DNA from 4 places in the Pantoea sp. X-Soil-ISGK-285 genome. Region 3 is predicted to be linked to each of the others. Evidence: predicted binding sites of a transcription regulator. Region 3 holds the regulator's gene; each other region holds the start of a gene.

What was found. The regulator LexA, encoded in region 3, represses DNA repair genes until DNA is damaged. The targets are predictions, from matches to a motif close to TNCTGTATGTACATACAGNA.
Region 1: dinB (DNA polymerase IV) is a predicted target of LexA. The motif match lies at 2,890-2,909, and genes of this name have one in related genera.
Region 2: mutH (DNA mismatch repair endonuclease MutH) is a predicted target of LexA. The motif match lies at 3,175-3,194, and genes of this name have one in related genera.
Region 4: AC6I8B_RS06475 (DNA translocase FtsK 4TM domain-containing protein) is a predicted target of LexA. The motif match lies at 3,380-3,399, and genes of this name have one in related genera.

The regions. Positions count from the first base shown of each region.
Region 1 covers NZ_AP035938.1:904,481-912,462, forward strand. Annotated here, with positions in the region: gene fadE (acyl-CoA dehydrogenase FadE) at 1-311, opposite strand, end outside; gene lpcA (D-sedoheptulose 7-phosphate isomerase) at 565-1,143, shown strand; gene AC6I8B_RS04125 (class II glutamine amidotransferase) at 1,195-1,962, shown strand; gene dpaA (peptidoglycan meso-diaminopimelic acid protein amidase) at 1,933-2,676, opposite strand; gene dinB (DNA polymerase IV) at 2,921-3,976, shown strand; gene AC6I8B_RS04140 (sugar ABC transporter substrate-binding protein) at 4,013-5,080, opposite strand; gene AC6I8B_RS04145 (ABC transporter permease) at 5,106-6,107, opposite strand; gene AC6I8B_RS04150 (sugar ABC transporter ATP-binding protein) at 6,104-7,609, opposite strand; gene pepD (beta-Ala-His dipeptidase) at 7,870-7,982, opposite strand, start outside.
Region 2 covers NZ_AP035938.1:3,324,424-3,332,405, forward strand. Annotated here, with positions in the region: gene ptsP (phosphoenolpyruvate--protein phosphotransferase) at 1-2,201, opposite strand, end outside; gene rppH (RNA pyrophosphohydrolase) at 2,214-2,741, opposite strand; gene mutH (DNA mismatch repair endonuclease MutH) at 3,426-4,103, shown strand; gene AC6I8B_RS15690 (TerC family protein) at 4,203-4,913, shown strand; gene AC6I8B_RS15695 (YgdI/YgdR family lipoprotein) at 5,032-5,250, shown strand; gene AC6I8B_RS15700 (NADP(H)-dependent aldo-keto reductase) at 5,391-6,431, shown strand; gene AC6I8B_RS15705 (GNAT family N-acetyltransferase) at 6,472-6,924, opposite strand; gene AC6I8B_RS15710 (FCD domain-containing protein) at 6,921-7,694, opposite strand; gene AC6I8B_RS15715 (PTS sugar transporter subunit IIB) at 7,791-7,982, opposite strand, start outside.
Region 3 covers NZ_AP035938.1:305,517-313,498, forward strand. Annotated here, with positions in the region: gene ubiC (chorismate lyase) at 1-434, shown strand, start outside; gene ubiA (4-hydroxybenzoate octaprenyltransferase) at 493-1,329, shown strand; gene plsB (glycerol-3-phosphate 1-O-acyltransferase PlsB) at 1,393-3,816, opposite strand; gene AC6I8B_RS01355 (diacylglycerol kinase) at 3,945-4,313, shown strand; gene lexA (transcriptional repressor LexA) at 4,419-5,033, shown strand; gene dinF (MATE family efflux transporter DinF) at 5,134-6,456, shown strand; gene AC6I8B_RS01370 (CsbD family protein) at 6,624-6,836, shown strand; gene zur (zinc uptake transcriptional repressor Zur) at 6,910-7,431, opposite strand; gene AC6I8B_RS01380 (conjugal transfer protein TraF) at 7,882-7,982, shown strand, end outside.
Region 4 covers NZ_AP035938.1:1,371,152-1,379,133, reverse strand. Annotated here, with positions in the region: gene AC6I8B_RS06475 (DNA translocase FtsK 4TM domain-containing protein) at 1-3,319, opposite strand, end outside; gene lrp (leucine-responsive transcriptional regulator Lrp) at 3,438-3,932, opposite strand; gene trxB (thioredoxin-disulfide reductase) at 4,454-5,422, shown strand; gene cydD (heme ABC transporter permease/ATP-binding protein CydD) at 5,566-7,335, shown strand; gene cydC (heme ABC transporter ATP-binding protein/permease CydC) at 7,335-7,982, shown strand, end outside.

The DNA of each region.
Region 1 (7,982 bases), 600 kb from region 3:
TGAAACAGATCGCCTTCCCACCAGGTGGTGCCCGCATCGATCGCTTCTTTTTCGGTGCGTGACATCGGCGGCATCACCTGCTGGAAGCGCTGAAACATCGGCTTTGAAAACAGGCTGCGGCGCAGTGACGGCAGGTTGAACGGCAGCAGAATGATCGCCAGCGGCAACAGTAACCATGGCGTCCAGAGGTGAGCAAAAGCCATCGCAGCAGTCCACAGCAGCAGAATCGCGCTGCTGAGCCGCAACGACAGGCGGTGATAGAACAGGGCGCCAATCAGCGCCACTGTGGCAAGTATCGAGACAACCATCATAATGAACCGCTCCAAGTAGTAAGAGGTCTGACCTGTTATGTAGAGAGGTTTAGAGCAGTTGGGTTGATTTATCAATTTGTTTACATCGCAATTACAACCTGCCTCACAAAAACCGATTTCTGTCCATTTTTGCATCACCTGCTGCAGCGATAATCACCGCCACTGCCTGGCCAGCCATGGCATGACGCTTTGCGCTGACCGGCCATTCCGTTAAACTTGCTGCGATTAACCTCTCCTAAAAAAGGACATCCCTATGTACCAGGACATTATCCGCTCTGAGCTTAATGAAGCTGCTGATACGCTGAATAAATTCCTCAGCGACGAGGCCAATATCCATGCGATCCAGCGTGCGGCGGTGCTGCTGGCTGACAGCTTTAAGGCGGGCGGCAAGGTGCTTTCCTGCGGTAACGGCGGTTCACATTGCGATGCGATGCATTTCGCTGAAGAGCTGACCGGTCGCTACCGCGAAAATCGTCCTGGCTATCCGGCGATTGCCATCTCTGATGTCAGCCATCTCTCCTGCGTCAGTAATGATTTTGGTTATGACTATGTCTTTTCACGCTATGTGGAAGCGGTAGGGCGTCCGGGCGATGTGCTGCTGGGCCTCTCAACTTCCGGTAACTCTGCCAATATCATTAAAGCGATTGAAGCTGCCCGTGCGCAGGGGATGAAAGTGATCACCCTGACCGGTAAAGATGGCGGTAAGATGGCAGGCAGTGCCGACATTGAAATCCGGGTGCCACACTTTGGTTATGCCGATCGCATCCAGGAGATCCACATTAAAGTGATCCACATCCTGATGCTGCTGATCGAAAAAGAGATGGTGAAGTAACTGCGCTGGCCTCCCGCCTGACGGGAGGCCGCTTACTCTAAGGCGGTGGCTATGTGCGAATTGCTCGGGATGAGCGCCAATGTTCCCACGGATATCTGTTTCAGCTTTACCGGTCTGGTTCAGCGTGGCGGTGGAACCGGGCCTCACAAAGATGGCTGGGGCATTACCTTCTACGAAGATAAAGGTTGTCGTACGTTTAAAGATCCGCTGCCGAGCTTTAACTCGCCGATTGCGCGTCTGGTGCAGGAGTATCCGATCAAATCGCATTCGGTGGTGGCGCACATCCGCCAGGCGAATCGCGGGCAGGTGTCGCTGGAAAATACCCACCCGTTTACCCGTGAGTTGTGGGGCCGTAACTGGACCTATGCGCACAACGGGCAGCTCAGGGGCTATCGGCAGCTGGAGACCGGCACATTCCGGCCGGTGGGCGAAACGGACAGTGAGAAGGCGTTCTGCTGGATCCTGCATCAGCTGGCGACGCGCTATCCGCGTACGCCAGGCAACTGGCCTGCGGTATTCCGTTTTATCGGGGAGCTTGCCGGCACGTTGCGGCAGAAGGGCGTGTTTAACATGCTGCTGTCAGACGGCCGTTATCTGATGGCCTTTTGCTCCACCAATCTTTACTGGATCACCCGCCGCGCACCCTTTGGCCGGGCGCAGTTACTGGATCAGGATGTGGAGGTCGATTTTCAGCAGCACACCACGCCGCATGACGTGGTGACGGTGATTGCTACGCAGCCACTGACGGCCAATGAAACCTGGCAGCGGATTGTGCCAGGTGAATGGGCGTTATTCTGCCTTGGAGAGCGCCAGGAATGAACGTGAAGCGGCTTCGGGACTGGCTAAAACCGGTGCCGGGCTGCTGTTCATCACATATTTACCGCTGGCGACATTAACCATCGGCGGCTGATGATATTTAGCAAAGTAAGCGTATCCCGGCTGCAGCTGCTGCCAGAAACTGGCATAGGTGGAGTAGCGGTGACGCTGCATATTGCTGTCGGTCATGCGGAATGGATAGATGCTGATGCTGATATCCTGCTGGCCGTTACGCAGTGCGGCATTCACATAGGTAAAAATCTCATCCATATAGGCGTTAGTCATGGCATAGCAGCCAATCGACTTACAGTCGCCATGAATCATCAGGTAATTGCCGCTGTAGCCCTGATTACGATCGTACTGATTCGGAAAGCCGATGTTGATCGCGCGATAAAACCGGCTATCCGGCTTCAGCTGATTCAGCTTCACGTTGTAAAAACCTTCCGGGCTTTTGAAATCGCCTTCACGGCGTTTCGGGCCGAGGCCGCCAGAAAAGTTACAGATGCGGTAGGTGTCCAGCAGGCGGTATTCGTTACCGATTTTGCCGTAGAGTTCGAGCGTGCGTTCTTCCTTGAAGATCTGGATATAGACCGGGGTGCCGAGTAACTGCTTCTTTAATTCTTTGCTGACCGGTGCCGTTGAGACGGGTTCGGGTGTCATTGCCATGCTGAGGGCTGGCAGTAAAATCATCGCAAACAGGAGTGCGATTTTGCCCATGCTGTGTGTACCTTGAGGTGAAGAGAACATGACGCAAAATGTGCGTCTCTGTTTGCATTATCGGAACTGTCCGCTACCGCAGCGCAACATTAAACATTGTCTGTTTTTTTAGCAAGACGGCGTCAGCCAAATTCGCGATTTACTGAAGGATATTCGGCCAGAAATTTGTAAACTTTAATCGTCAGCGCGACAAATATTGCAGTTACCCCTGCCAACTGTATACTTATCCAGTGCCGGAGGGGGTATGCGTAAAATCATTCATGTCGATATGGACTGCTTCTATGCCGCGGTGGAGATGCGTGATAATCCCCAGCTGCGCGACATCCCGATCGCCATTGGTGGCAGCCGCGAACGTCGCGGCGTGATCAGCACCGCCAACTATCCGGCGCGCAAATTTGGCGTGCGCAGCGCGATGCCAACCGGCATGGCCCTCAAGTTATGCCCGCATCTGCGTCTGCTGCCAGGACGCTTTGACGCCTATAAAGAAGCCTCCGCGCAGATCCGCGACATCTTTACCCGCTATACGCCGCTGATTGAACCGCTCTCCCTCGATGAAGCTTACCTGGATGTCACCGACAGCCCCCACTGTCACGGCTCTGCCACGCTGATGGCGCAGGCGATCCGTGCCACCATCTACCGTGAAACCGGGCTTACCGCCTCAGCGGGCATCGCCCCGATTAAATTTCTGGCGAAGATCGCCTCTGACCTCAATAAGCCGGACGGGCAGTTCGTGATTACCCCGCCGGAGATGTCCGGTTTTCTGCTGACCCTGCCGCTGGCGAAAATCCCTGGCGTCGGCAAGGTCTCGGCCAAAAAGCTGGAAGAGATGGGGCTGGTAACCTGTGGCGACGTGCAGAAGGCGGACTTAGCGCTGCTGTTAAAGCGCTTTGGCAAGTTTGGCCGGGTGCTGTGGGAGCGCAGTAATGGCATTGATGACCGCAGCGTGATCGTTGAGCGCGAGCGTAAATCGCTGGGGGTTGAACGAACGCTGGCGGAAGATATCAGCGACTGGGATGCCTGCCTGGAAATTATCGATTTTCTCTACGCCGAACTGGATCGCCGGCTGACGCAGATCCGACCTGACAAGCAGGTGGCGCGTCAGGGCGTCAAACTGAAGTTCAGTGATTTTCAGCAGACGACCCAGGAGCATATCTGGCCGGTGCTGAACAAAGAGGACATGATTGCCATCGCCCGTAAAACCTGGGATGAGCGTCGTGCCGGGCGCGGCGTGCGGCTGGTGGGATTACATGTGACGATGGTGGATCCCCAGCTGGAGCGTCAGCTGCTGCTGGGTCTGTAACCGTCAGCCTCACCGACCGGCAAGGCTGACATCCGATTACTTCTTATATTTCGCCGCCAGGGTCGCAAACCACGGTGCGACGAAATCCTCATTGCTGCCCCAGCCCGGAATGATCTTGTTCAGCGACGCGACGTTCACCGCGCCAGGCTGGCTGTTAAGCTGCTGCTGAGAGATTGATGCCGCTTTAAACTGATAAGTCGCGGGCGTCTCTTCACCGGCAATTTTCTTCGCCACCAGACGCATATTCACCGCGCCAATAGTTTTAGGATCCACCGCTACCGTCTGCACCCACGGGCTGTTTTTCTCGCGCATCAGCTGCAAATCCTGGTTCGAGACATCAATGCTGTAGAGCTTGATCTCGGTACGGCCATTCTCCTGCAGCGCTTTGTAAGCGCCCTGGCTGAAGGCATCCCAGGCACCCCAGATGGCGTCGATTTTGCCTTTCGGGTATTTCGCCAGAATCGCGCCAATTTTATTGGCGGTGTCGCCCTGAACGTCAGTTGAAACCGCACCAATCGACTCAAGCTGATGAATGCCCGGATTCTCTTTCAGCAGTTTTTCATACACCACCTGACGGCGTTCCATCGGCGGGAAACCGGCAACCCATAGCTTGACGATGTTCGCCTTGCCGTTGAAATCATGGATGAGCTGGCCCAGCGACAGCTGCGCCAGTGAAGCGTCATCCTGCGCGGTGACGGTGACGCCCGGGATCGGGCTATCCACCGGCGTATCAAACACCGACAGCTTAATGCCTGCATCGGCAATGCGCTTCACCAGTCCGCTGGCGTAGGGCGCTTTACCGTGCGACAGCACGATGCCGTCATATTTCTGGCTGATCGCCTGATTCACGAAATCCTGGAAGCGCGCATCGTCGCCATTGCTGAGGAAGGTGCTGACCTTGAAGCCAAGCTGACGACCCTGCTGAATGGCACCGGAAACAAACTGGGTGGTGTTGTCATCGGAGCCGAGATTGCGGATCACCGCAATACGGATCGGGCCATCATGACTGGCGATAGCCGCAGGCACCGGCGTGACGGTATCCGCGAAGGCGGCGCTGGCGTTCAGCAGGCTCAGGGCCAGCAGCGAGAGTGTTATTTTTTGCATTGTTATCAACTCCGGTAAACGCGCCTCAGCGGCGCTGGATATAGGTGATCGCCAGTGCTAAAGCCAGCACCAGCCCTTTAATAATGTCCATGGCGTAGTAGGGAACAGAGAGCATCACCAGACCGTTCTGCAGCACGCCGAGGATCACCGCACCGACCAGCGTGCCCAGTGCATTCGGCTTGCCGGAACCCGCCAGTGAGAAGCCGATCCACGCCGCCGCGACCGCGTCCATCAGGTAGCCGCTACCGGCGTTCACCTGCGAGGAGCCGATACGCGAGGCGAGCAGAATGCCGCCCAGACCGGCCAGCAGTGAGGCGATCACATAAGCCAGCACCCGATAGCGGGTGGTGCGGATGCCGGAAAGGCGCGCCGCTTCCGGATTGCCGCCCAGCGCATACATCCGGCGACCATGTTTAGTCAGTGAGAGCGCCAGCTGCGCGGCGACGGTGACGACCAGCATAATGATGACGATGGTGGGCACCTGGCCGAGCAGGCCAAACGCCGCCGGAATGGTGCCTTCCGCCATATCACCGCTCGGCAGCACCATGTTCTCGGTGATCGATCCGCCAAAGCTGTAGGTCATCGCCACACCCTGAATCACAAACAGTGTCGCCAGCGTTGCCAGCATGTCGGGGATGCGCAGGATCACAATCAGAAAGGCGTTAAACAGCCCGACCAGGGTGCAGAGCGCCAGGGTGAGCAGGATGGCGGTGGTAGTGCCGAAGCCGTACCAGACAAACAGTGAAATCACCAGCGCATTGGCCAGCGAGGCGGTCGATCCGACCGACAGATCAAAGCCGCCAACGGTCAGCGAGATCGAGACGCCGATCGCAATCACCGTGACAATGGCAATTGAGCGCAGAATATTGATGATGTTGTTGGGTTCAAGGAAGCTGTCGGAGGCGAGACCAAAGGCGGCGATCAGGATCACCACCGTGAGCAACATGCCCCATTTATAGAGAAAGTCGAACAACTGGTGACGCCACGGCGAGGCTGTCAGATTCAGGCTGGTTTCTTTGCTGCTCACGCAGGGGTTCCTCCGGTGGAATAGAGCAAAAGCGTCTCTTCGGTGACGTCGCGTGCAGCCAGTTCGGCCACAATGCGTCCATCCCAGAGCACGCAAATCCGGTCGCATAAACCGACCAGTTCAGAAAACTCTCCCGACGCGTAAATGATGCCTTTCCCCTCGCGCGCCAGGTTATCGATCAGGGTGAAGAGTTCGGTTTTGGCTTTGATATCGACGCCTTTCGTCGGCTCATCGAAAATCAGCACGTCGGCGTTGTTGCGCAGCCATTTGCCTATCGCCACTTTCTGCTGATTGCCGCCGGAGAGACGGCGCAGCGTCTGTGCCGGACCGGTGGTGCGCACCTGCAACTGCTGGATAACCTGCTCCGCCCAGCGCCACGCCTGGCGATGGCCAAACAGGCTCCAGCGCGAAAAGCTGTCGTCTGCGCTGACGCTGAGGTTCATTGCCACCGACTCATCAATAAAGATCCCCTCTTTGCGCCGCTCCTCCGGCACCAGCGCCATGCGGCGACTGACGGAGTCATGCGGCGAACGGGGCTGCCACGGCTGGCCATGCAGTTCACCGCGACTGACGCGGCTTTTGCTGGCACCAAACAGCGCCTTACAGAGTTCGGTTTTACCGGCACCGGCCAGGCCTGCAATGCCCAGAATTTCCCCTTTGTGCAATCGTAGCGAGATATCCTGCAGCAGTTGCTCATCATGAAGACCGTCAATCGCCAGCAGCAGCGGCTGAGTCTGCTGCGCACGACGGGCCGGGAAGATATCGGTGAGCTGATGCCCCAGCATCTTCTCCACGATCTGCTCACCGCTCAGTGCCGCCATCGGGCCGGTTTCGATCAACCGGCCATCACGCAGCACCGTCAGCTGGTCACAGATTGCTTTCAGTTCATGGATGCGGTGAGAGATAAACACCACGCCGATGCCGCTGGCCTGCAGGCGACGCACCACAGCAAACAGCCGCTCACTTTCATGCTGATCCAGCGGGGCGGTGGGTTCATCCAGAATCAGAAAGCGGCAGTGGTGCGACAGCGCGCGCGCCAGCAGAATTTGCTGCTTTTCAGCCAGGGTACAGCGCTCCACCAGCCGGTTGACGTCCAGCGCCACGTCGAGCTGAGCCAGCAGCGCCCGCGCCTGACGCCGAACCTCGCCCCAGCGATAGCGGTGGCCAGGCTCTGCCAGCCGATCCAGCAGAATGTTTTCCGCTACGCTGAGCTGCGGCACCAGCGCCACGTCCACTTCCTGCTGAACCAGATGGATACCCAGCCGTTTCGCATCACGCGGCGTACGGATGGAGACCGGCTCACCATCCAGCAGGATCTCGCCGCTGTAGTGGCTGTGCGCACCGGAAAGGATCGCCATCAGTGTTGACTTGCCCGCGCCGTTAGCGCCGGTCAGAGCATGTACTGAATGGCCGTCACTGCGGAAATCCACCGACGATAGCGCGGCAAACCCGCCAAAAGCGATGGAGATGTTACGCATCTCAAGGCAGTTTAACCCTGGCATGTCATTACTCTCCTGAAGAATCACTGGCCGCATTTTTTCCTGAACCTTAAGGCGCGGCAACAGCCGAAAGCGCATAAGCTAGCACGAAATCTTATTAGCCATCCAGACATCTGGACATAATGGCGGCTGTGACCAGCGAAGCGCGGGAAAGCGGCGGAATAACGGGGTAAAGGACGGAAAAGGCAGCGAATTATGCTGGGGGAAAGTCACAGGCATAAAAAAACCAGGCCGGAGCCTGGTTTACTTTTTTTGTGACAGAATTACTTTTCTGGCACCACATTCAGCAGGGTGGTCAGCAGTTTCCAGTAAAGGCCAACGCTTTCGATGTGAACCTGCTCATCCGGCGAGTGCGGCCCGGTGATGGTCGGCCCAA
Region 2 (7,982 bases), 1.1 Mb from region 3:
AAGGTCGAGACCAGATGACGAACCTCGGTGGCGGTATGAGCATTCATCCCCTGCTCGCTGAGTTGCTGCGCTTCTTCGTGATCCAGATGGCGCAGCAGGTATTTCACCCGTGGTACGTTTTTGCCGTTCATGCTGAGATGGTGATACCCCAGCCCGACCAGCAGCGCCACGCACATTGGATCGCCGGCCATTTCACCACACAGGCACAATTCCAGATTGGCCAGACGGGCTTCCTGCGCAATCGTATTCAGTGCACGCAGCATCGCCGGATGCAGCGAGTCGTAGAGATTGGCCACGCGGGTGTTGTTGCGATCCACCGCCAGCAGATACTGGGTCAGATCGTTGGTGCCAACCGAGACAAAATCGACCCGCGACGCCAGATGCGGGATCATAAACAGCATCGACGGCACTTCAATCATGATGCCGATGCGCGGCGCGGGGATCGTATAGCCCAGCATCTCTTCGACTTCGCGTCCTGCGCGATCGATCAGCTTTTTCGCTTCGTCGATCTCATCGATATGGCTGATCATCGGCAACAGAATACTGAGGTTGCCGGATGCGGCGTTAGCACGCAGCATCGCACGCACCTGCACCAGGAAAATTTCCGGCTGGTCAAGCGTCAGGCGGATGCCGCGCCAGCCCAGACAGGGATTCTCTTCACTGATAGGCATGTAGGGTAGCTGTTTATCTGCTCCCACATCCAGGGTACGCAGCGTCACAGGCTTGTTGTGAAACAGCTGTAACATGCCCTGATACTGTGCCACCTGCTCCTCTTCCGACGGGAAGCCGTTCTGCAGCATAAACGGGATTTCGGTGCGGTAGAGACCGATGCCATCCACCCAGTTGCCCAGCGTCTGCTCATGCTCCGGGCTTAAGCCGGCATTCAGCATCACCTGCACGCGCTCGCCGCTTTTCAGCTCACCGGGCTGATCGACCACGCCTTCGGCCATTTTGCTCAGCGCATTCTCTTCGCTGATCAAACGCTGGTACTCCTGCACCAGCACCGGCTCGGGATCGATCAACAGCTCACCGCGATACCCATCGACGATCAGCAAACGTTTGTTGAGCTGATGAGGCTGGATGTCAGCGCCCATGACCGTCGGGATCCCCATCGCGCGCGTCAGAATCGCCGCATGGGAGTTGGCTGCGCCGTCACGCACCACCACGCCCGCCAGCCGCTCATGCGGCAGCTCAGCTAAAGTGGTGGCGGTCAGCTCATCGGCCACCAGCACAAAGCGTTCCGGCCAGGCATTGGTCCCGACCAGCGTATCGTCAAGGTGAAACAGCAGGCGCTGACCCAGCACCCGCAGATCGCCTGCGCGTTCACGCAGGTAGGTGTCCGTCAGGCTGGCAAACTGTTCAGCAAACTTCTCGATCACCTGTTTCACTGCCCATTCGGCGACCGATCCGCGTTCGATCTCATCGAACAGATCTTTTTTCAGTCGGGCATCGGTTAACAGGTGAGAGTAAAGGTCGAAAATGGCCGCACTCTCTTTCTGAGCGCTGGCGCTGAAGCGTTTACTGAAGCGACGAAATTCACTGGTGGCTTCACTCATGGCGAGCGACAGACGCTCACGTTCGCGATGAACATCCAGCGTTGAGGCAGCCGAAACCTGATCGAGCAGTGGCTGCGTCTCATCCACCCAGCCCGGTGCCACCGCCACGCCAGGCGCAGCTGCAATTGCGCGCACCCGCGTCTGCCGGAACTGACCAAACAGCTGGGCCATCTGCGACTGCGACAGCAATGCCGCCATCTGGGTGGCAAGGGTGACCAGAAACGACTCTTCGCTTTCATCAAACTGACGGTGCTCGCGCTGCTGTACCACCAGCACGCCCAGTAACTGGCGACGGCTGATAATCGGCACGCCGAGGAAGGAGCGGTAGCGCTCCTCTTTCACTGCGGGGATATATTTAAAGCTGGGATGACTCTGGGCGTCAGCAAGGTTAATCGGTTCGGCCAGACGGCCCACTAAACCGACGATCCCCTCGTCAAACGCCAGGGTCACGGTGCGGCCACGCGGTTTTTTAAGTCCGCGCGTCGCCATCAGGTAGTAGCAGTGACGATCGTGGTCGGCGAGGTAAACGGAACAGACTTCCGTATCCATCGCCAGACAGATCTCATTAACCAGGATGTCGAGTGCTTCATTGAGACGCGGCGCACTCGCCACTTTTTCTACAATTTCGCGCAACTGAGTGAGCATAAAGGGCGTGGCCTATCCTCTCTTACGTCGATGGGCAGGATTATTTCGCTGCCCCGCACTCTCCTGCATAGACATCACCACGCCAGCGAATTCCTTCATCACCCGACGATAAACGTCGCGCTTAAAGGAGACAACCTGACGCACCGGATACCAGAAACTGACCCAGCGCCAGCCATCGAACTCGGGCGTGCTGCTGTGCTGCACATTGATATCCGCGTCATTACACATTAACTGCAGAAGAAACCACTTTTGTTTCTGGCCGATACATACCGGCTTTGTGTCCCAACGCACCAAACGTTTTGGCAACTTGTAACGTAACCAGTTACGGGTAGAAGCAAGTATTCGAACATCTTTCCGGTGTAATCCGACTTCTTCGAACAGTTCGCGATACATCGCCTGTTCTGCGGTTTCACCGGGATTGATGCCTCCCTGAGGAAATTGCCAGGAGTGCTGTCCAAAGCGCCTGGCCCATAACACTTGTCCCTGCCGGTTACAGATTACGATACCAACATTCGGGCGGTAGCCATCATCATCGATCACCGGACTACCTCAAAGCAAAATTTGAATGAGCTGATTGTTTCATACTCCTTACAGGCGGTAAACCACTGGATTCATGGGGGGTTAAGCCATCATCGCCGGGATAACTCACAGAAAATGGCAAAGTTATAAACAATGACCGAGAAAAAGATCGATCTTATTCACCTTTTCTGTGGATAGCTTTGTGCAGAACGCGGGAGTTATCTGAATAACCTTTTCCGTGCACGCTGAAGAGCCAAAAAGAACCAACAACACATCAGTATGATTTTTAATGAAATTAAATCGAAAACCTTACCGGTAAATCTTTTATAAACAGTGAATATTTTCATGGTAACTGACAATAGCTTAAAATATAAGCACACTGCTTTTTATCCACAGATAATCGCTCAGGGTTAGGCCAGAGCGGCGAAATTATAGCCATATCGTGAAAAGTCAAGGCTGTAAATGGAACCAGTACCGCACTCAGACGGTGGTTATCCCATTTTTCTGTGGATAACCGGGCTGGAGATCCTGTTCATTGTTGCGGGTAAGCTGGGATAACCCAGAAGCACCTGGGGCGGCGAGCGTGCAATCCGCTAAAAAAAGCACGATCTATCATGTTATTATCGATCCCTGACGCGGATTATTTATGTGAGAAACGTGACTCACCCGCTGTTGTACAAATTTTAATCATTGCGAGTGTTCACCATGAGTTACCAGCCAGGACCACCTGAAGATGAAGCCAGCCTGCTGGCACGCGCGCAGGATTTAGCCGGTTTGACCCTGGAAACCCTGGCCGCGCGCGCCGGTCTGCCCATGCCTGCGGATCTCAAACGCGACAAGGGCTGGGTCGGCATGCTGCTGGAGTGGCATCTTGGTGCCAGCGCAGGCAGCAAAGCGGAGCAGGACTTTGCCCATTTGGGTATCGAACTGAAAACCATCCCGATTGATGCGCAGGGTAAACCGCTGGAAACCACCTTTGTCTGCGTGGCACCTCTGACCGGCAACAGCGGCGTGACCTGGCTCACCAGCCATGTGCGCCACAAGCTGGCGCGGGTATTGTGGATCCCGGTTGAAGGCGGGCGTGAGATTCCGCTGCGGGAACGCCGTGTCGGCGCGCCGCTGTTATGGAGCCCCGATGCGGAAGAAGATGAGATGCTGCGGCAGGACTGGGAAGAGCTGATGGATATGATTGTGCTGGGTCGCGTAGAGCAGATTACCGCGCGACATGGTGCCTGGCTGCAAATCCGGCCCAAAGCCGCCAATAGCAAAGCGCTGACAGAAGGAATCGGCGATCAGGGCCAGCCAATCATGACGCTGCCGCGCGGTTTCTACCTGAAGAAAAGCTTCACCAGGCCCCTGCTGGCGCGTCATTTTCTCCTCTGAACGTCGCCACCCGCGTTGATGTGTCGCAATTTTGTGGGAGATCGGCGAATTGAATGCGTATAATCGCCGTTTACTTTTCGTTTAGGATTAAATGTCGGTATGTTTGAGTGGATTTCCGATCCCAACGCCTGGCTGGCGCTGGGCACCCTGACCATCCTTGAGGTGGTGCTGGGTATTGATAACATCATTTTCCTGTCGCTGGTGGTCGCTAAACTGCCAAAACACCAGCAAGCCAGCGCACGTCGCATTGGTCTGATGGGCGCGATGCTGATGCGTCTTGGCCTGCTGGCTTCTATCGCGTGGGTAGCCCGTCTGACTAACCCGCTCTTTACGCTGATGGATCATGCGTTCTCGGCGCGCGATCTGATTCTGCTGTTCGGCGGACTGTTCCTGCTGTGGAAATCGAGCATGGAGATCCATGAAACGATCGAAGGCAGCGAAGGCGAACACAACACCCGCGTCCATTCCTTCCTGGGTGCGATTGTACAGATCATGATGCTCGACATTATTTTCAGCCTCGACTCGGTGATCACGGCCATCGGCCTCTCCGATCATCTGTTCATTATGATGGCGGCGGTGGTTATTGCCGTGCTGATGATGATGTTCGCTGCGCGCGCTATCGGTGAGTTTGTTGACCGCCATCCGTCAGTGAAAATGCTGGCTCTCTCTTTCCTGATTCTGGTCGGTTTCACCCTGATCCTGGAGAGTTTTGCGGTCCACGTACCAAAAGGTTACATTTATTTCGCTATGTTCTTCTCAATGGCGGTTGAGTGTCTTAACCTGATGCGCAGTAAGAAAAAGCACGCCTGATAAAGTCAAGGGCGAGCCTGCTCGCCCGTTTATTTTCAGATTCATACGATTAACCCTGCCGGCAAAACCATTTATTACTACACTGTTTGCACTTGACCATTTGTGAGGATTAGGCGTGATGAAAGGGTTGGCAGGAGTAGCACTGGTGATGGTAACCGCCGCATTCTTAAGTGGATGCAGTTCTGATTATGTCATGGCGACCAAAGATGGCCGGATGATCATGACCGAAGGCAAGCCGAGCATTGATAAAGAGACCGGCCTGGTGGAGTACACTGACCAGACGGGTCATATGGTGCAGATTAACAGCGATGAGGTTTCTACGATCATTGAACGTTAAGTGCCCGATTTAATCACCTGCCACCGATTCCCGGCTGGCAGGTGATTTCCCCGACTTTTCCCCCTTCCTTCCCCGCCATTGCTCGCGCTATAGTCCCTGAGGACACAACATTCCATTCCATAAAGAAAAGGAAGCTGGCAATGCACTATCATCGTATTCCCCACAGCACGCTGGAAGTGAGTCAGCTGGGGTTGGGCACCATGACGTTTGGCGAACAGAACAGCGAAGCCGACGCCCATGCTCAACTGGATTTAGCTATCCGTTCCGGCATCAACTTTATTGATACTGCCGAGATGTATCCGGTGCCCCCGCGTCCGGAAACCCAGGGTCTGACCGAACAATATATTGGTAGCTGGCTTAAACAGCGCGGCAGCCGCGACAAAATCATTCTGGCCAGTAAAGTGGCCGGGCCTTCACGTGGCAATGATGCGTCGATTCGCCCGGATATGGCGCTGGACCGTAAAAATATCCGCGCAGCACTCGATGCCAGCCTGAAACGCCTGAATACTGACTACCTTGACCTCTACCAGCTGCACTGGCCACAGCGTCAGACCAACTATTTTGGCAAGCTCGGCTATCAGTACAGCGAAACCACCGCTCAGGTGACGCTGCTGGAGACGCTGGAAGCGCTGACCGAACAGGTGCGCGCCGGTAAGATCCGCTATATCGGGGTGTCGAACGAAACCGCGTGGGGCGTGATGCGCTATCTGCAGCTGGCGGAGAAGCATGAACTGCCGCGCATTATCAGCATTCAGAATCCTTACAGCCTGCTGAACCGCAGCTTTGAAGTAGGTCTGGCCGAAATCAGCCAGCATGAAGGCGTAGAGCTGCTGGCGTATTCCAGCCTGGCGTTTGGTACGCTGAGCGGTAAATACCTGAATGGCGCACAGCCTGCGGGTGCACGCAACACGTTGTTCAGCCGCTTTACCCGCTACAGCGGCGAGCAGTCACAAAAGGCGATTGCCGAATATGTAGCACTGGCTCAGCAGCATCAGATCGACCCGTCGCAGATGGCCCTGGCCTATGTGCGTCAGCAGCCGTTTGTGGCCAGCACGCTGCTGGGCGCCACTACGCCTGAACAGTTGCAGATCAATATCGACAGCTTCAATCTGACCTTAAATGCAGAGATCCTGGAAGGCATTGAGGCGATCCACCGTCGTTATACCTATCCGGCTCCCTAAGCGTTCTGTTGCCAGCTGCCGCGATGGCGGCTGGCATCTCTTACAGGTCGCGATAATAGAGTTTTACCGGCTTAGCGGGATACTCCAGCGCTTCGCCCTGTGGCAGCCAGCCATAACGTTCGTAGTAACCCTCAAACGTTGACCATAACCACAACTGTGGATAGCCCTGCGCCTGTGCATAGGCGATGACATGCTGCTGCAGCGCCTCACTGACACCTTTGCCGCGCACCGACTCATCAACATAGAGCGCCGCAAGCCAGGGGAAAAGATCCTGACGGCTGATCAGGTCGCAGCGCCAGAATCCCACCGTGCCGACTGCCCTGCCCGCCTCCACGGCAACGAAAGTCACCGGAAAATCAGCACCGATAAGGCTGCTGTTCACCACACAGGCAAAGAACGCACGGCTGGTGGCTTCACCAAATGCGCGCCACTGCCAGTCGATGATCTGATCGGCAAATTTGGGGGCATCGCTGAGCGATACAATCTCAATCACATCAGTTTCCCCTGAAAGATCGGGACTGAATCAAACAGGTAGCCATCAAAGTCAGGCGCATCGGCGTCGGAAAGCTCCAGCAGCGTATTCTTGACGTTCTCAAGGTGCTGCCAGGTAGATTGCCAGGCCCCCATCACATCACGCCGACGCAGAGCGGCCAGGATTGTCTGGTGATCGCCGAGCCACTTCAGGCGATAGGCGCGGGTTTCAAACTGCGGGCGCAGCTGCTGCCAGAGCGGGCTGCTGTCATGATGTCGCCAGATACTGGTGACGGTATCGAGCAGCATCTGGTTCTGACTGGCACCCGCCAGCAGCAGATGAAACAACTTGTCGTTGTCCTGACTGCTGTCGTTGGCGGCGATAGCACGCTGCTCCTGTTCCAGCGTTCGGCGCAGATTTTCGATGTCCGCTTTGGTCGCCATTTTTGCGGCAAAGGCTGCAATATTGCTCTCCAGCAACTGACGTGCCTGTAGCATTTCAAACGGGCCAACGTCGCTGCGGAAGAAGGCCTCTTCTTCATCATCACTGGCTGAAGGAATACGCATCACATAGACGCCGGAGCTCTGGCGGATATCCACCGTACCTTCCAGCTCCAGCATCAATAATGCCTCGCGCACGATGGTCCGGCTGACGCCCCAGGTTTCAGCCAGCTGACGTTCAGGCGGCAGGCGCGATCCCACCGGATAGTGCCCGTCACAGATCTGCTGACGCAGGTGCTGACCAATTTCCTGATACTGCTTTTTTTCTTGCGGCGCTTCGGCTTTGTCCACACTGTCACCCTTTGCAATCAATGCGCTAACGGCATTGCCGCGGTTCCCTGCGCGACAATGCCCGCGAACCGGAGAGGCTGGCTCGCAAACTGGGGCTCAGTGTATCAAAGCCAGCGCCTGATCGAGTACCTTTGCACCATTCAGCGTGCCGTAAGCAACCGTATCGATCACCGCGATGGGCAACTGATAGCTGTCGGTGAGTTTTCTGTTCTCCTCCAGTTTGAAGCGCACCTGTGGCCCGAGCAGCACGACCACCACCTCGTTGCCGTAGTTTTGCAGCTCTTCACG
Region 3 (7,982 bases):
TCGACTGGCTGATGGAGGAGGATTCAATGACGCGCCGTTTTGAACAACATTGTCAGCGGGTCACGGTTCAGCCGCTGCGTGAAGGCTTTATCGACGCCAGCGAGTTGGGTGATGAAAAGGGCTTGTTGCCAGACGATCAACGCTTCTGGCTGCGTGAAGTGTTGCTGTTCGGCGACGATCAGCCCTGGCTGGCTGGCCGTACGCTGGTGCCGGAAAGCACCCTTAACGGGCCAGAAGCGATGCTGCAGCAGCTGGGCACCCGGCCGCTGGGTCGCTATCTCTTCTCCTCTTCAACGCTGACCCGCGATTTTATTGAGCCGGGGCAGGTGGAGGGATTGTGGGGACGACGTTCACGCCTGCGTCTCTCCGGCAAACCGCTGCTGCTGACTGAACTATTTTTACCGGCATCGCCGCTCTATCGCGATCTGGTCTGAGGATCCTGTGGTGCAAAATAGCTTAAGTATAAATAAATGGCGGGCCTACACGCGCCTGATGCGTATCGATAAGCCGATCGGTACGCTGCTGCTGATGTGGCCAACGCTCTGGGCATTATGGCTGGCTGACATGGCGATCCCGCCGCTGCCGGTGCTGGCGGTGTTTGTTGCCGGTGTCATCGTGATGCGTGCAGCCGGTTGTGTGATCAATGACTATGCCGATCGCAAAGTAGACGGTCATGTCGAACGCACGAAACATCGGCCACTGGCCAGCGGCGCGGTGAGTGCAAAAGAGGCTAAGCTGCTGTTCGTGATACTGGCTCTGGCGGCTTTTGCGCTGGTGCTGACTATGAACATGATGACGATTATGCTCTCCGTGGTAGGGCTGGCGCTGGCCTGGGTCTATCCCTTTATGAAGCGCTATACCCACCTGCCGCAGGTAGTGCTGGGTGCCGCCTTTGGCTGGGCCATTCCCATGGCATGGTCCGCAGTTAGTGAGTCCTTACCTCTGGTCTGCTGGCTGGTATTCATCGCCAACATCTGCTGGACGGTCGCCTATGACACTCAGTATGCGATGGTGGATCGGGATGATGACCTGAAGATTGGCGTGAAGTCGACCGCGATTCTCTTTGGCCGTTTCGACAAGCTAATCATTGGTCTGCTGCAACTGGCGACGCTGTTGCTGATGGCGCTGGTTGGCCTCATGCTACATCTGAACAGCGCCTTCTACTGGACGCTATTACTGGCCGCCGCGCTGTTTGTTTATCAACAGAAGCTGATCGCCGGACGCGAGCGGCAACCCTGTTTCCAGGCTTTTCTCAATAATAACTATGTTGGGATGGTGCTGTTCCTCGGTGTACTGATGAATACCCCGCCGTTCAGCCAGCTGTTCTGACAGGGGATTCAGGCACAAAAAAGGCGACCTCATGAGGTCGCCTTTTTACTATGCGCGCTGGGGTCAGTCGTGCGCCACAGCGGTTTCAATCGTCATGCGGACATCGCTGGTGACCAGGTCTGCCAGCATATGCCAGGTCGCCAGGGTCTGCGCAACATCGGCATCACCGCTGTCGCTGATATAACCTTCATCGCGCAGGGTCAGGACCAGTGAGGTAAAGACCGCTTTGTCGAAGAATTCCGGGGCATTGATACCGTGCAGCACCGACAGACGCTGTGCCAGCGTCCGGCTCTCTTTCTCCAGCGTGCCGCGGTTAATCGTCGGCTTGGCGCTGAGAATGGAGAACGTAATGGCATAACGCTGCAGCGTTTCACGCACACCGGCGGCCAGCAGTTGCAGCGTGCGATAGCGCGCTGAGGAAAAGCGCAATTCGCCAGCTTCGAGCGTAATCAGGCCCTGACGCGCCAGCTCCTGACTCAGTTCGGTCAGCAGTTGTGGCAGCTCATCGGTCTGCCAGCGCAGGAACAGCTCACTCTTCAGCATCGGGTAGATCAGGCTCACCTGACGCAGCAGTTCTGCTTCGCTCAGTGTCTGATGCTGCTGAACAATAGCGGCAATCAGCGACGGCATCACCAGCATGTGATGAATATTGTTGCGATAGTAGGTCATCAGCACCGCCTGCTCACGCGGCAGAATGATGATGTCGCCAATGCTGTCCTTTTCACTCTCAAACTTATTCATACCCATGGCGTGATCCAGCAGCGCTTCCGCTGAAAGATCGGGTACGGTCGCATTTGGCGAGTAAGGCACGTTGCGCAGCAACTGGGTATAGCACTCCAGTTGTTCAATCAGCTGTTCACGGGTTAGTGAGCGCTGACGTGACGCCAGCAGGGCGGTGACACAGAGGTTCATGGCGTTAGCCGCGCCCGCTTCATTGATACGCACCATCAGGCTGGCAGCAATATCGTTGACGGTTGGTGTTAACCAGCTGGGACGCTGCGGCTCAATCGGATCGATGGCATCGCGCCATTCCGGCACCCGCTTGTTGAGATAGTTGACCAGCGGCAGGGGTTCGCCAAAGTTCACGTAACCCTGACCGAGATTGCGCAGCTTGCGTAAGCCGCGCACCATCTGCATGAAGCCCTCTTTCTCTTTCGCCGCGCCGCGCAGTTCTTTAGCGTAAGTGCCCACTTCCATCACGTGCTCATAGCCGATATAGATCGGCACCAGCGTGATCGGGCGATTTCCGCCGCGCAGCATCGCCTGCAGCGTCATGGCTAAGGTGCCGGTTTTAGGGTCCAGCAGGCGACCGGTTCGTGAACGGCCTCCTTCGACAAAGTACTCAACCGAATAGCCGCGGGTGAATAGCTCGCCGAGATATTCGCGGAATACCGTGGCGTAGAGCTTGTTGCCTTTAAAGGTACGACGAATAAAGAAAGCGCCCAGGCGACGGAAAATCGGGCCGGCTGGCCAGAAGTTGAGATTGATACCGGCTGCGATGTGCGGCGGCACCAGACCCTGATGATAGAGCACATAGGAGAGCAGCAGATAATCCATGTGGCTGCGATGGCACGGCACATAGACAATCTCGTGGCCATCCTGCGCCAGCTGGCGGACTTTTTCGCCGCCATTGACGTTGATGCCCTGATAGAGCCGACTCCAGAGCCAGCCCATCACGCGGTCAGTTACGCGGATGGCTTCATAGGAGAAGTTTGCCGCAATCTCCTCCATCATTTCGACGGCGTTCTGCTGCGCTTTCTCATGGGAGATTTTTTTGCTGCGAGCTTCATCTTCTACTGCTTTTTCAATCGCTTTGGATTGCAGCAGACGAGTAAACAGATCCTGACGCGCCGGCAAGCGCGGGCCAATCGCCGCCAGCCGCTGGCGGGCAAAATGAATGCGCGCCACGCGAGCCAGCTTCTGGGCGATCGACTGATCCGTACCGTGTTCAGTTGCCATGCGGCGCAGCGACACTGTCGGCGAGAAGCGGACAAAACTGTCGCGCCCGTGCCAGATAACGGCAAAGAACTTCTGCACCCCGTTCAGCACCCGCAGGTGTGGCGTTGCTTCGCCCTGGACTTCACGTCCTGGTGCGCGGCCAAACATCACCGTGACCGGCAGCATCTGAATATCCAGCTTAGGGTTATTGCGATGCAGGTCCAGGTAATCGTGAAAGATTTTCACAGATTCAACGCTGGGCACAAAATAGGGGAAGACGCGTGGGCCATTGTGGATAAAGACGTGGCGCGGCAGCAGAGAACCATCAATCTCCAGCGGAGTGAGCGGGTCGGGCAGGTGATGCCGCAGACACTGTGCACGTAAAGTCAGTAAGTCGGCCTTCGAATCGTAAGGCAAAACATACATAATAGGTCGGGTCGGATCCAGACCATGTTCAGACACGGGATCGGCCGGAATGGCCTTACTTTTTACCAAAAACGACAGTGGTAAATTAAGCAGTTTGTAATAGAGTTTACGCCAACCTGACATAGACAACATGAAGCCTCTTGTTAGCAAAGCGCCGCAAGCATACCAGAAAGCGCAGCGAAGATCTGTGGTGGTGCCAATTGCACGCAGCCCAGACATTGACGTCAATCCGATGAAAGGGTTCCCACATCATGGCAAATAATGCCACCGGACTTATCAGAATAGTAAAAGCTGCAGGTTACTCATGGCAGGGGCTTCGTGCCGCCTGGCAACATGAAGCGGCGTTTCGGCAGGAAGCGCTGGCTGCGCTGGCCGCTATTGTTATCGCGTGCTGGCTGGATGTCGATGTGGTCTCCCGCATCCTCATGATTGGTGCGGTGGTGCTGGTGGTCATTGTTGAAATCCTCAATAGCGCCATTGAAGCGGTGGTCGACCGCATCGGTCAGGAGCATCATCCGCTGGCGGGCCGGGCAAAAGACATGGGCTCGGCGGCGGTGCTGATCAGCATATTACTGGCACTCTTCGTCTGGATCGCGCTGCTCTGGACACATTTGCGATAAGCCTTCCATAACGCGTCTGAGGGCGCGTTTTCCCTGACAATCGGTTTCCATTTCACCAATACCTGTATATACTCACAGCGACTGTATAAACAACCAGGGGGCGGGATGAAAGCATTAACCAGCAGGCAGCAGCAGGTCTATGACCTGATTCGCGACCATATTTCTTCAACGGGCATGCCGCCTACGCGTGCCGAAATCGCCGCGCAGCTGGGCTTCCGTTCGCCGAACGCGGCAGAAGAGCATCTGAAAGCGCTGGCGCGCAAAGGCGTCATCGAGATCGTTTCCGGTGCATCGCGCGGCATTCGACTGTTAATGGAAGAAGAAGCCTCAGAAGGGCTACCGCTGATTGGCCGGGTTGCTGCCGGTGAGCCGATCATGGCGCAGGAACATATCGAAACCCACTACAAGGTCGATCCGGGCCTGTTTAAGCCGTCTGCTGACTTCCTGCTGCGCGTCAGCGGAATGTCGATGAAAGATATCGGGATTATGGATGGCGACCTGCTCGCGGTGCATAAAACCCAGGATGTGCGTAACGGCCAGGTTGTGGTTGCCCGCATTGATGATGAAGTCACCGTTAAGCGCTGGAAAAAGCAGGGTGCTATCGTGCATCTGCTGCCGGAAAACAGCGATTTTGACCCGATTGTCGTCGATACCCGTGCGCAGTCACTGACCATAGAAGGTCTGGCTGTTGGCGTGGTGCGCAACGGCGAGTGGCTCTGATTCTTCTGCCAGCGTGCATTCGCCTTCTCTGATGCTATTCTGTCTGCCCTAATTTTGTCGCTGCCTCTTTTGCGCAGCGACACTGAGCACGGAACGGCGAATGCGCTTTATTACGGCAACCGATAAAAATCTCTGGCGGCTTGCGCTGCCGATGATCCTTTCAAATATCACCGTTCCCTTACTGGGAGTGGTCGATACTGCAGTAATTGGTCATCTCGACAGCCCTGTCTATCTTGGCGGGGTTGCGGTCGGGACTACAGTGACCAGCTTCCTCTTTATGCTGCTGCTTTTCCTTCGAATGAGTACCACTGGCCTTACGGCGCAGGCATTTGGCGCTGGCGATAAAATGGCGCTGGCACGCGCGCTGACTCAGCCGCTGATCATTGCGCTGCTGGCGGGCGTACTGTTCATCGCTTTGCGTTATCCGATTATTCAGCTGTCGACCCATCTCGTTGGCGGCAATCCCGATGTACTCGAACAGGCGGCACTGTTTATTCAGATTCGCTGGCTCAGTGCGCCTGCCACGCTGGCAAACCTGGTCATTCTGGGCTGGCTGCTGGGCGTGCAGTATGCACGCGCGCCGGTGATCCTGCTGGTGGTGGGCAACCTGGTTAACATCGTGCTCGATCTCTGGCTGGTGATGGGGCTGCACTGGGGTGTCGCGGGGGCGGCAACCGCCACGGCGCTGGCGGAATACATTACGCTGGTTGTCGGCAGCATCATGGTCTGGCGGGTGTTAAAACTGCGCGGAATTACGCTTAGCCTGCTGAAGCAGAGCTGGCGCGGTGACAGCGGCCGGCTGCTGCGACTGAACCGGGACATCATGCTGCGCTCTCTGATGCTGCAGCTCTGTTTCGCCTCGCTGACCGTACTGGGTGCCCGGCTGGGTCCGGATGTGGTGGCGGTTAACGCAGTATTACTGATGTTCATCACTTTTACGGCTTACGCGCTGGATGGCTTTGCCTATGCGGTTGAAGCTTTTGCGGGTGAGGCGCATGGTGCAAAAGATGGCAGCAAGCTCCTGCGCGTCTGGCACTCTGCCTGTCGGCAGGCGGTAGTGGTGGCGCTGTTCTTCTCGCTGATCTATGCCATTTTTGGCCCGCAGATCGTTACCCTGCTGACCTCTCTTCAGTCACTCCAGCAGACAGCGGACCGCTATCTGGTCTGGCAGATGATAATGCCGCTGATCGGCGTCTGGTGTTATCTGCTGGATGGCATGTTCATCGGAGCGACGCGCGGGCGTGAGATGCGTAACAGCATGGTAGTTGCCGCAGCCGGCTATTTTCTGACGCTGCTTAGCGTACCGGTGTTAGGTAACCATGGTCTGTGGCTGGCGGTCACGATTTTCCTGGCGCTGCGCGGCCTGTCGCTGTGGCTCATCTGGCGTAAGCACTGGCGTCAGAACAGCTGGTTTGATGCCTGAGTCAGCCGTGGCTGCACGCAAGCCGATACGGATTATTCTGTATTATTCCACGGTTAATAAATTGGCTACTACAATTAACTCCATGCAGCGCAGTTAACCAGCGCTTTGTATCGTTATTTTGTTAAGTAGCAAGATAATCATTAAAACCCGAGGATTGGAGGTCTGCCATGAATAAAGACGAAGCAAGCGGCAACTGGAAGCAGTTCAAAGGCAAAATGAAAGAGAAATGGGGCAAGCTGACCGACGATGATATGCAGGTTATCGAAGGTAAACGCGATCAGCTGGTCGGCAAAATCCAGGAGCGTTACGGCTCTACCAAAGATGAAGCCGAGCGCGAAGTAAGCGACTGGGAAGGTCAGAACAAAGATCACCGCTGGTAATCAGACAATAGCTTGATAATCAGCTGAATGCGTTCCGGTGGGCCCTCACCGGAACCGCACAAGGATGTGCCGATTACCCGCGTTTCCCCCGCTTTTTACCCTCATCCTGATGGTCATGCTCGCAGCTTTCATGGTGCGTACAGGCTTCAACCGCAGCACAATTTTCACATAAACCATGCGCTTCAATCACGCTGTGGCGTAATGCAAACTGCGCTTCACCTGCCAGACCAGCAATAATCTTCTCTACGCCCTGCGCCTGCTTCTCTGTAACGGCGGCACAGCGGTCACAGACCAGCATCACCGATGTATGTGCTGGTGCCTCAAAATGGTGACACATGACGTAGCTGTTGTTGGATTCCACCCGATGAATGAAACCCTGCTCCAGCAGGAAATCGAGCGCCCGGTAAACCGTGGGTGGCTTGGCCTGCGGCTCGCTGACCCGGAGTTGATCCAGCAGATCGTAGGCGCTGATCGAGCCAGGCTGCTCGGCCATCAGGCGCAACACTTCAGCACGTTGCGAAGTCAGACGCACACCGCGCTGCAGGCACATCTTTTCGGCCTGAATCAAAATTTGCTGCGACGTCATGTTTGTCATGAAAATTCTCCGCTGGATAAGTGATGTTATTTTATCACACATAGTTTCGCGGCGCTGAGGTTGGTTTTCGTCTGAAAAAACAGCATCATTTGCCTGATAAAGCAGCATAATCAGAATTTAAGCCGTCTTCTATCTCAAATCTGACGACAAATCAGATCCATTCTGAATCCACCTGAAGCGGAATTTGTTGGCATTTTGCTTTGCATCTCACTGAGTTAAGAAGTAATGTTCAGAAAGACTTAAGAAAAGTCTGGCATTATTTGAAATATCCCAATGCAGTTTGAACAATTACAACGGTTTTTTGATTGGAAAACGTCCAATCCTTTGAATTAAGACACTGTTTCCTTTGAATTCACAGCAATAACGCGTTAGCCAGGGTTCACAATAGGGCTAACAAACTATTCAGTCATTGAATGTTTCAATGACAATTTCTCAGGTGATGGCAGGCAAATGGTGAAAAAATCCGCTCAACGTTCAGCGCTAATCTACACAGCTGTAACGACCGCGCTTTTCCTTTCTTCTTCCGCCATGGCGGCAGGGACCTGGTATGA
Region 4 (7,982 bases), 1.1 Mb from region 3:
TTTCGCTCTCTTCGCCCGCCGTAATGCTGTCGATATATTGCGGACGACCACGCGCTTTCCAGTCCTGAACCACTGCATGCACTTCCTGGTCACGAACAAACGCACCGTGAACACGAATCGGCAGCGAGGAGTTCGGCGGCATGTAGAGCATGTCACCCATACCCAGCAATGACTCCGCGCCGCCCTGATCGAGAATGGTACGTGAATCAATTTTGCTGGAAACGGTAAAGGCGATACGCGTCGGAATGTTCGCTTTGATCAGACCGGTAATGACATCCACGGATGGACGCTGTGTCGCCAGTACCAGATGGATGCCGGCAGCACGGGCTTTCTGTGCCAGGCGGGCAATCAGCTCTTCCACCTTTTTACCGACTGCCATGATCAGGTCAGCAAACTCATCGACCATCACAACAATATAAGGCAGCTTCTCCAGAACCGGCGGCGTCATATCCATGCTGTCGCCCGGCTTCCAGAACGGATCGGGAATCGGACGACCCATCGCTTCGGCCTGTTCCACTTTTTCGTTGTAGCCCGCCAGATTACGCACGCCCAGTGCCGACATCAGCTTGTAGCGACGCTCCATTTCACCGACGCTCCAGCGCAGCGCATTGGCAGCATCCTTCATGTCTGTGACCACTTCGGTCAGCAGATGCGGAATACCTTCATAGACCGACAGCTCAAGCATTTTCGGGTCGATCATGATGAAGCGAACTTCTTCCGGCGTCGCCTTATACAGCATGCTGATAATCATGGCGTTCACGCCCACAGATTTACCGGAACCGGTGGTACCGGCGACCAGTAAGTGTGGCATTTTCGCCAGATCGGCCACCACCGGCTGACCGGCAATGTCTTTACCCAGCACGACGGCCAGCGGTGAAGGGTTGTCGCGGAATTTAGGGCAATCCAGCACTTCACGCAGATAGACGGTCTGACGATGCTTGTTTGGCAGTTCCAGACCTACGTAGGGTTTGCCTGGGATCACTTCCACCACACGAACCGCTACCGTCGACAGCGAACGCGCCAGATCGCGGGACAGGTTGGAGATACGCGCCGCTTTAACGCCCGGTGCCAGGTCAAGTTCGAAGCGGGTAATAACCGGGCCAGGCGAGATACCGACCACCTCCGCTTTGACGCGATAATCGCCTAAGCGCGACTCCACCAGACGGGCAGTCTGCTCCAGCGAGAACATATCAACCGGTTCTTCCTCTTCTGGCGGTGCGGTCAGCAGATCCAGCGAAGGCAGTGGCGTGGAAGGTTTCTCCAGCGGCTGCTCATGGCGCATCAGGAACGGATGAATCAGGCTGTCATGCAGTGAAGGTTTCGCCTCTTCCACCGGCTGAAGCGGCGCTGCCGGTGGCGTGCCATAGGCAGGCGCAGCGTACGCCGGAGCCTGAGGAGCCGCAGGGGCACTATAAGCGGGCGCAGAGGTTGCCGCAGGCGCAGCATAGTCAGGTTCAGACGGTGCAGCCGGCGCGCTATAGGCAGGTTCTGCCGGGGCAAAGCTGGCTGGTGCAGGAACATGAGCCGGAGCCTGAGGTCTTGAAACCTCACTCACCTGCTGCCAGGGTTCGTGCGAAACCGCCGGGGCTTCAGGTTCTGGCGTCGCCGCAATGGTAAACAGCGGTTCAGAAGGACCGTCATCCACCAGATCTTTCATCGGTGAAAAATCAAACGCTGAGGCGGTATCAATATTAAATACCGGCTCTTTTTTCACTTCTGGCTCATAGCGCTGCTGTTGCTGCTCGACGAACTGACGCGCCAGTGCATCCTGCTGCTGTGCATCCTGTTCATCTTCCTCGTCCTGCTGCCAGCTGGTGCCGTAACGCTGCTGCTGTTCAGACTGGAAAGCCTGTCGCAGTTCAGCCTGCTGCAGCGCCTCTTCAGCATCCGGAGCAGAGGAAACGGAGCCAGCACTAACCGGTTCGGTCTCTTCCGTTTTCGCTTTCTCTTCTGCCATGCGCTGAGAAGGCAGCTTAATGCCATAAGAGGCCAGCTCACGACGGGTTGGCAGTTTTACCGGGTTAGGACGCGGCAGTGCCGGGCCGATACCTTGTTTAACCTGCGGATTGAGATTGGTTTCAGGGGCTAAATCAAAAACAGGCGCAGTACGCGTTGTTGCCTGGGCTGCCGTTGCAGCGGCTGCCGCTGCCGCTGCCGCCGAGGCCGCAGGGATGGCTGACGTATCCCGCCAGTTACCCATTTTAGGTTCATCATCGTCGTAAGCACTGAACGACGGCGTAGCCGGAGCGTCGTCTGGCATTTCAAAATGATAAAGCGGTGGTGAGTCTGCGGGTTCAGAAGCACTCTGCGCCGGGGAATTCGCCACACTCTGCGGAGCTGGCGCGCTCTGTGCGTACGCAGGCGCAGGTTGTGCAGACGGCGATGCAGGGATGGATGTCGCTGACGCGGCAGGCGCCGAAGCTGAAACCGCAGCAGCAGGTGCAGCGACAGGTGCAGGCGTCACCGTGACTGCCGGGGCGAGGGTCACCTCAGCGGCTTCAGCGGTGGCCGCGACTGCCGCACTGGTGGCTGCTGCAGCTTTAGCCAGCAGCGGATCCTGTTGTGACGCCGCAGGCTCAGCAACTGCACGTGGGGCAGAAAGCAGCACATCATCATCCTGATCGGCGGCATGAAGCTCAGGCACATCCGCGTATTCACGCGCGTCCCGCTCGTCATCCTCTTCCTGCCAGGGTTCATCGTGACGTGAGCGGTTGCTGGCAAACGTCAGTACGCCCATGACTACGCCACCAATTCTTTCTGCAATGGTGAGCCATGACCAGCCGGTGTAAAGGGTAATGCCCGCCGCCCAGACGCAGAGCAGCATCAGCGTGCCGCCAGCCGGACTGAACCAGGGTGCAATAGCATTACTGACCAGGCTGCCGATCACGCCGCCCGAGGCAAAGTACCAGATATCATCGGCATTCAGCGCCGCCATACCACAGGTCGTCACCACCAGCGCGAGGACGCCAATTAAGCGCAGCCCGACGGCAAAGTAGTCAAAGTAGTCCTGGCTGTCGCGCTGACGGAAAGCAATCCAGCACAGACCCAGGATGACGGGCGGAATGGCATACGCCATCACACCAAAAATGAAGAGTAAGGTGTCAGCCAGCCAGGCACCGACGCTGCCGCCGATATTGTGGATAGGTTCATGCCAGGCCGTTTGCGACCAGCTCGGGTCGGAAGGGTTAAAACTGACCAGAGAAACCATCAGGTAGATGGCAAACAGCGCCACCAGAATGAGCATTGCTTCCAGCAGACGACGTCCACTGCTCATCGATTGTAACGAAACGTCTTTATCTTCTGTATATTCCTGGCTCAAGAGGACTCTCCAGGTGCCTGTAAAGTAAGAAGCAACAGCGCCGGGCGAGCCCGACGCTGATCCTGTATGAATGCACAGGAGTGTACCGAAATCTCACAGGTTTTGCACCTGCCCCGCATCAGCGAGTTTTGATCACCAGTCGATTGCTCTGTTTAACCTCTTCCATCACCACATACGTACGCGTGTCGTTTACGCCCGGCAGGCGCAACAGGGTTTCACCCAGCAGCTTACGGTAGGCTGACATATCAGGTACGCGCGTTTTCAGCAGGTAGTCGAAATCGCCGGAAACGAGGTGACACTCTTGAGTTTCCTCAAGTTTTTGCACAGCGGCGTTAAATTGCTCAAACACATCCGGTGCACCACGATTCAGAGTAATCTCAACGAACACCAGCAGCGACGCATCCAGATAGTGCGGGTTCAACTGCGCGGTGTAGCCAAGAATAAATCCCTGACGTTCGAGACGACGCACGCGTTCAAGACATGGCGTAGGCGATAAGCCTACGCGTTTGGAAAGCTCTACGTTTGAAATGCGACCATCTTTCTGAAGTTCATTCAGAATGTTCCTGTCAATTCTGTCGAGGTCTTTCCCGGGGCGTTTCTTATTGTCTACCATTATTATTGTCTCTCTTAATTCCTTCCCTTTACCTGCCACGCCCTGAAAACGCTCATTGTTCGGGGCATTTCTGAAGTGAGCTAACAGAGCCTGTGTTCTGACACCTATCGATATGACGCATGTTGTCTGTCCACATCATGCGTCATTATCCATATCAGGCTGCTTTTATTCGGCGTTACGTGCAAAACGGGCGATGAAAACCTGTTTTGTTCCGATAAATGTTATTCGCTTCTGATAATGTTTTCGCAAAAGCGCAGGCGATTGTCAAAGTAAAATCACCAAATTCAGGACAAGATGCCAGACAGTCCGCTGGGTATCTGTTTTTAAATGACTATTTTTCCACTATTGCACCCCTCTAACCCGAGTTTTGCCCCCTTTTGGCGCATTGGCCCAGGCAAAACCGTCGCTCATCGTCTACGCCGTTTGCAGCTATCGTTAACAAAATTGCCTAAGCCTTGTCATTGTCGCCGGATATTCCCTACAATCGCAGGCTATGTCAGCCGAATGAAACTGAGGAACGCATGAGTACGGCCAAACACAGTAAGTTACTCATTCTGGGCTCCGGCCCAGCGGGTTATACCGCAGCCGTTTATGCTGCACGCGCCAACCTGAACCCGGTACTGATTACGGGTCTGGAAAAAGGCGGACAGCTGACCACTACCACCGAGGTGGAGAACTGGCCGGGCGACCCGCACGATCTGACAGGTCCATCGCTGATGGAGCGGATGCATGAGCATGCCGAAAAATTTAATACTGAGATCATTTTCGATCACATTCACACCGTCGATTTGCAGAACCGTCCGTTCCGCCTTACGGGTGACAGCGGCGAATACACGGCAGATGCCCTGATCATCGCCACCGGTGCGTCAGCGCGCTACCTCGGTCTGCCTTCCGAAGATGCCTTCAAAGGCAAAGGCGTCTCTGCCTGTGCAACCTGTGACGGCTTCTTCTATCGCAACCAGAAAGTCGCGGTGATTGGCGGTGGCAACACGGCTGTGGAAGAGGCGCTCTACCTGGCGAATATTGCGGCTGAAGTGCACCTTATTCACCGTCGTGATAGCTTCCGCGCAGAGAAGATCCTGATCGACCGCCTGATGGAAAAAGTGCGCAATGGCAATATCGTGCTGCATACCCATCGCACGCTGGAAGAAGTGGTGGGCGATCAGATGGGTGTCACCGGTCTGACGCTGCGTTCTACCCAGAACAGTGATGAGACAGAAGCGCTGGAGGTGGCGGGTCTTTTTGTTGCTATCGGACACAGCCCGAATACGGCCATTTTTGAAGGTCAGCTGGCGCTGGAGAACGGTTACATCAAAGTTCAGTCAGGTCTGCACGGCAACGCCACTCAGACCAGCATCCCTGGCGTCTTTGCGGCAGGCGATGTGATGGACCATATCTATCGTCAGGCGATCACCTCTGCGGGCACCGGCTGTATGGCCGCGTTAGACGCTGAGCGCTTTCTTGACGGACTGGTTAAAAACGATCAGTAAGTTGTTAACCCTCTGATCTCAAATGTTCCAGGCGACGGTTTTTCCGTCGCCTTTTTTATTGCTCTCATGCTAGATTCTTGCGCCTGAAGAGATGGAAATGTCTTTCCATTTTCACCCGTCATCGACATTCATCATGGTCTCGCATGGACAAATCGCGGCAGCAGCATCTTACCCGCTGGCTTCGTCAGCAACGTCATTTCGCCGGTCGCTGGTTGCGACTCAACACCCTGCTGGGCATGGCAAGTGCACTTCTGATCATTGCTCAGGCGGGTTTACTGGCCTCGCTGCTGCAGGCTCTGATTGTTGACCAGCAGCCGCGTGAATCCCTGACTGTCAGCATCCTGCTGTTACTGCTCTGCTTTGTGCTCCGCGCCCTGATTAACTATGCCCGTGAACTGACCGGTTATCGTGCCGGACAGGCTATCCGTCAGGCTTTACGTCAGCAGGTATTAGACCGATTGTCTGATCTGGGGCCGGCGTGGATTCAGGGAAAGCCAGCCGGCAGTTGGGCGACGCTGCTGCTGGAGCAGATCGAAGAGATGCAGGAGTATTACGCGCGCTATCTGCCGCAGATGACCCTGGCGGTGCTGATCCCCTGCTGCATTCTGCTGACTATTTTTCCGCTCAACTGGACGGCGGGTCTGATCCTGTTTGCCACCGCGCCACTGATTCCGCTGTTTATGGCGCTGGTCGGGATGGGTGCGGCCGAGGCCAACCGCCGGAACTTCCTGGTGCTGGCCCGACTGAGCGGTAACTTTCTCGACCGCCTGCGCGGCAGAGAGACGCTGCGGCTGTTTCATCGTGGCGCAGCGGAGCAGCAGGCGGTTGCCGCCGCCACCACCGATTTTCGCCAGCGCACCATGGAAGTGCTGCGCTTAGCCTTTCTCTCCTCTGCCGTGCTGGAGTTTTTTGCCTCGCTGGCGATTGCCGTGGTGGCCGTCTACTTTGGTTTCTCCTATCTGGGCGAATTGCATTTTGGTGATTACGGCCAGGGCGTGACGCTGTTTGCCGGCTTTCTGGTGCTGATCCTCGCCCCGGAGTTTTTCCAGCCGCTGCGCGATCTCGGCGCTTTCTATCACGCCAAAGCCCAGGCTGTAGGCGGTGCCGATGCCCTTGAAGCCTTTATGCAGGCGACGCCTGCCACCGCGCCGCAGGAAGGCCAGTTGCCCTTCACTGCCGATCGCTCAATCGCACTTACCGCCGAAGATCTGCGTGTCTGTGCGCCTGATGGTCAGGTGTTGTGCGGCCCGCTCTCTTTTACTGTCGTCCCTGGCGAACAGATTGCGCTGGTCGGTCAAAGCGGGGCCGGTAAAACGGCCCTGATGAACGCCCTGCTCGGTTTTCTGCCTTATCAGGGTTCGCTGAAAGCGAATGGCGTTGAACTTCGCGATATACGACGGAGTGACTGGCATCAGCAACTCAGTTGGGTAGGACAGAATCCTCAGTTACCGGCCGCCACCTTGCGCGACAACATCGTGATGAATGCGGCCTGGGATGACGAGCGTTTTGCGGCGCTGCTGGAGTCGTGCGGCATTAATGAGTTCCTGCCTCGTCTGCCCCAGGGCATTGACACCCTGCCAGGCGATGGCGGTAATCAGCTGTCGGTGGGTCAGGCGCAGCGGGTCGCGGTCGCGCGCGCACTCTATAAATCCTCGCATTTTTTGCTGCTCGATGAACCCGCAGCCAGCCTGGATGCGCTCAGTGAACGTCATGTGATGCTGGCACTTAACCAGGCGGCAGCCCGCCAGACCACGCTGATGATAACCCATCAGATTGATACGTTAAGTCACTGGCAGACCCTCTGGGTAATGGAAGCCGGTAAGCTGGTGCAACAGGGTAACTGGCAGCATCTGTCGCAACAGCCGGGTGCTTTCAGTGAGATGCTGAAGCATCGTCAACAGGAGATTCGCTGATGTCCGCCTTGCGTCCTTTTCTTCGTCTCTGGCTGCGCCACCCTTATCGCCTGGCGCTGGGCATCGTGCTGGCGATTGTTACCCTGCTGGCCAGCATCGGCCTGCTGACGCTTTCAGGCTGGTTTCTGGCCGCCTCGTCAGTGGCAGGCGTAGCCGGTCTCTATACCTTCAACTATATGCTGCCTGCGGCAGGCGTGCGTGGCGCCGCCATCATTCGCACTGCCGCACGCTATGCTGAACGGCTGGTCAGCCACGATGCAACATTCAGGGTTCTTCAGCATCTGCGTGTCCACACCTTCAGCCGCCTGATGGCCCTTTCGCCAGGCCAGCTTTTGCGGTTCCGGCAGGCGGACCTGCTCAACCGCTTCGTGGCCGATGTCGATACGCTGGATCACCTCTATCTGCGCGTCATCTCGCCGCTGATCGGCGCACTGGTGGTGATTGTCGTGGTTGCCCTCGGAATGAGCTTCATCGATCTTCAGCTGGCACTGACGCTGGGCGGCATCATGCTGAGTACCCTGGTGGTGATGCCAGCGCTGTTTTACCGTCTGGGATCGCCCGCAGGCGGCGCGATTGCCCGTGGGCGCGCCCGCTGGCGCTTACAGCTGATGCAGTGGCTGGCGGCTCAGGCTGAACTCACCCTGTAC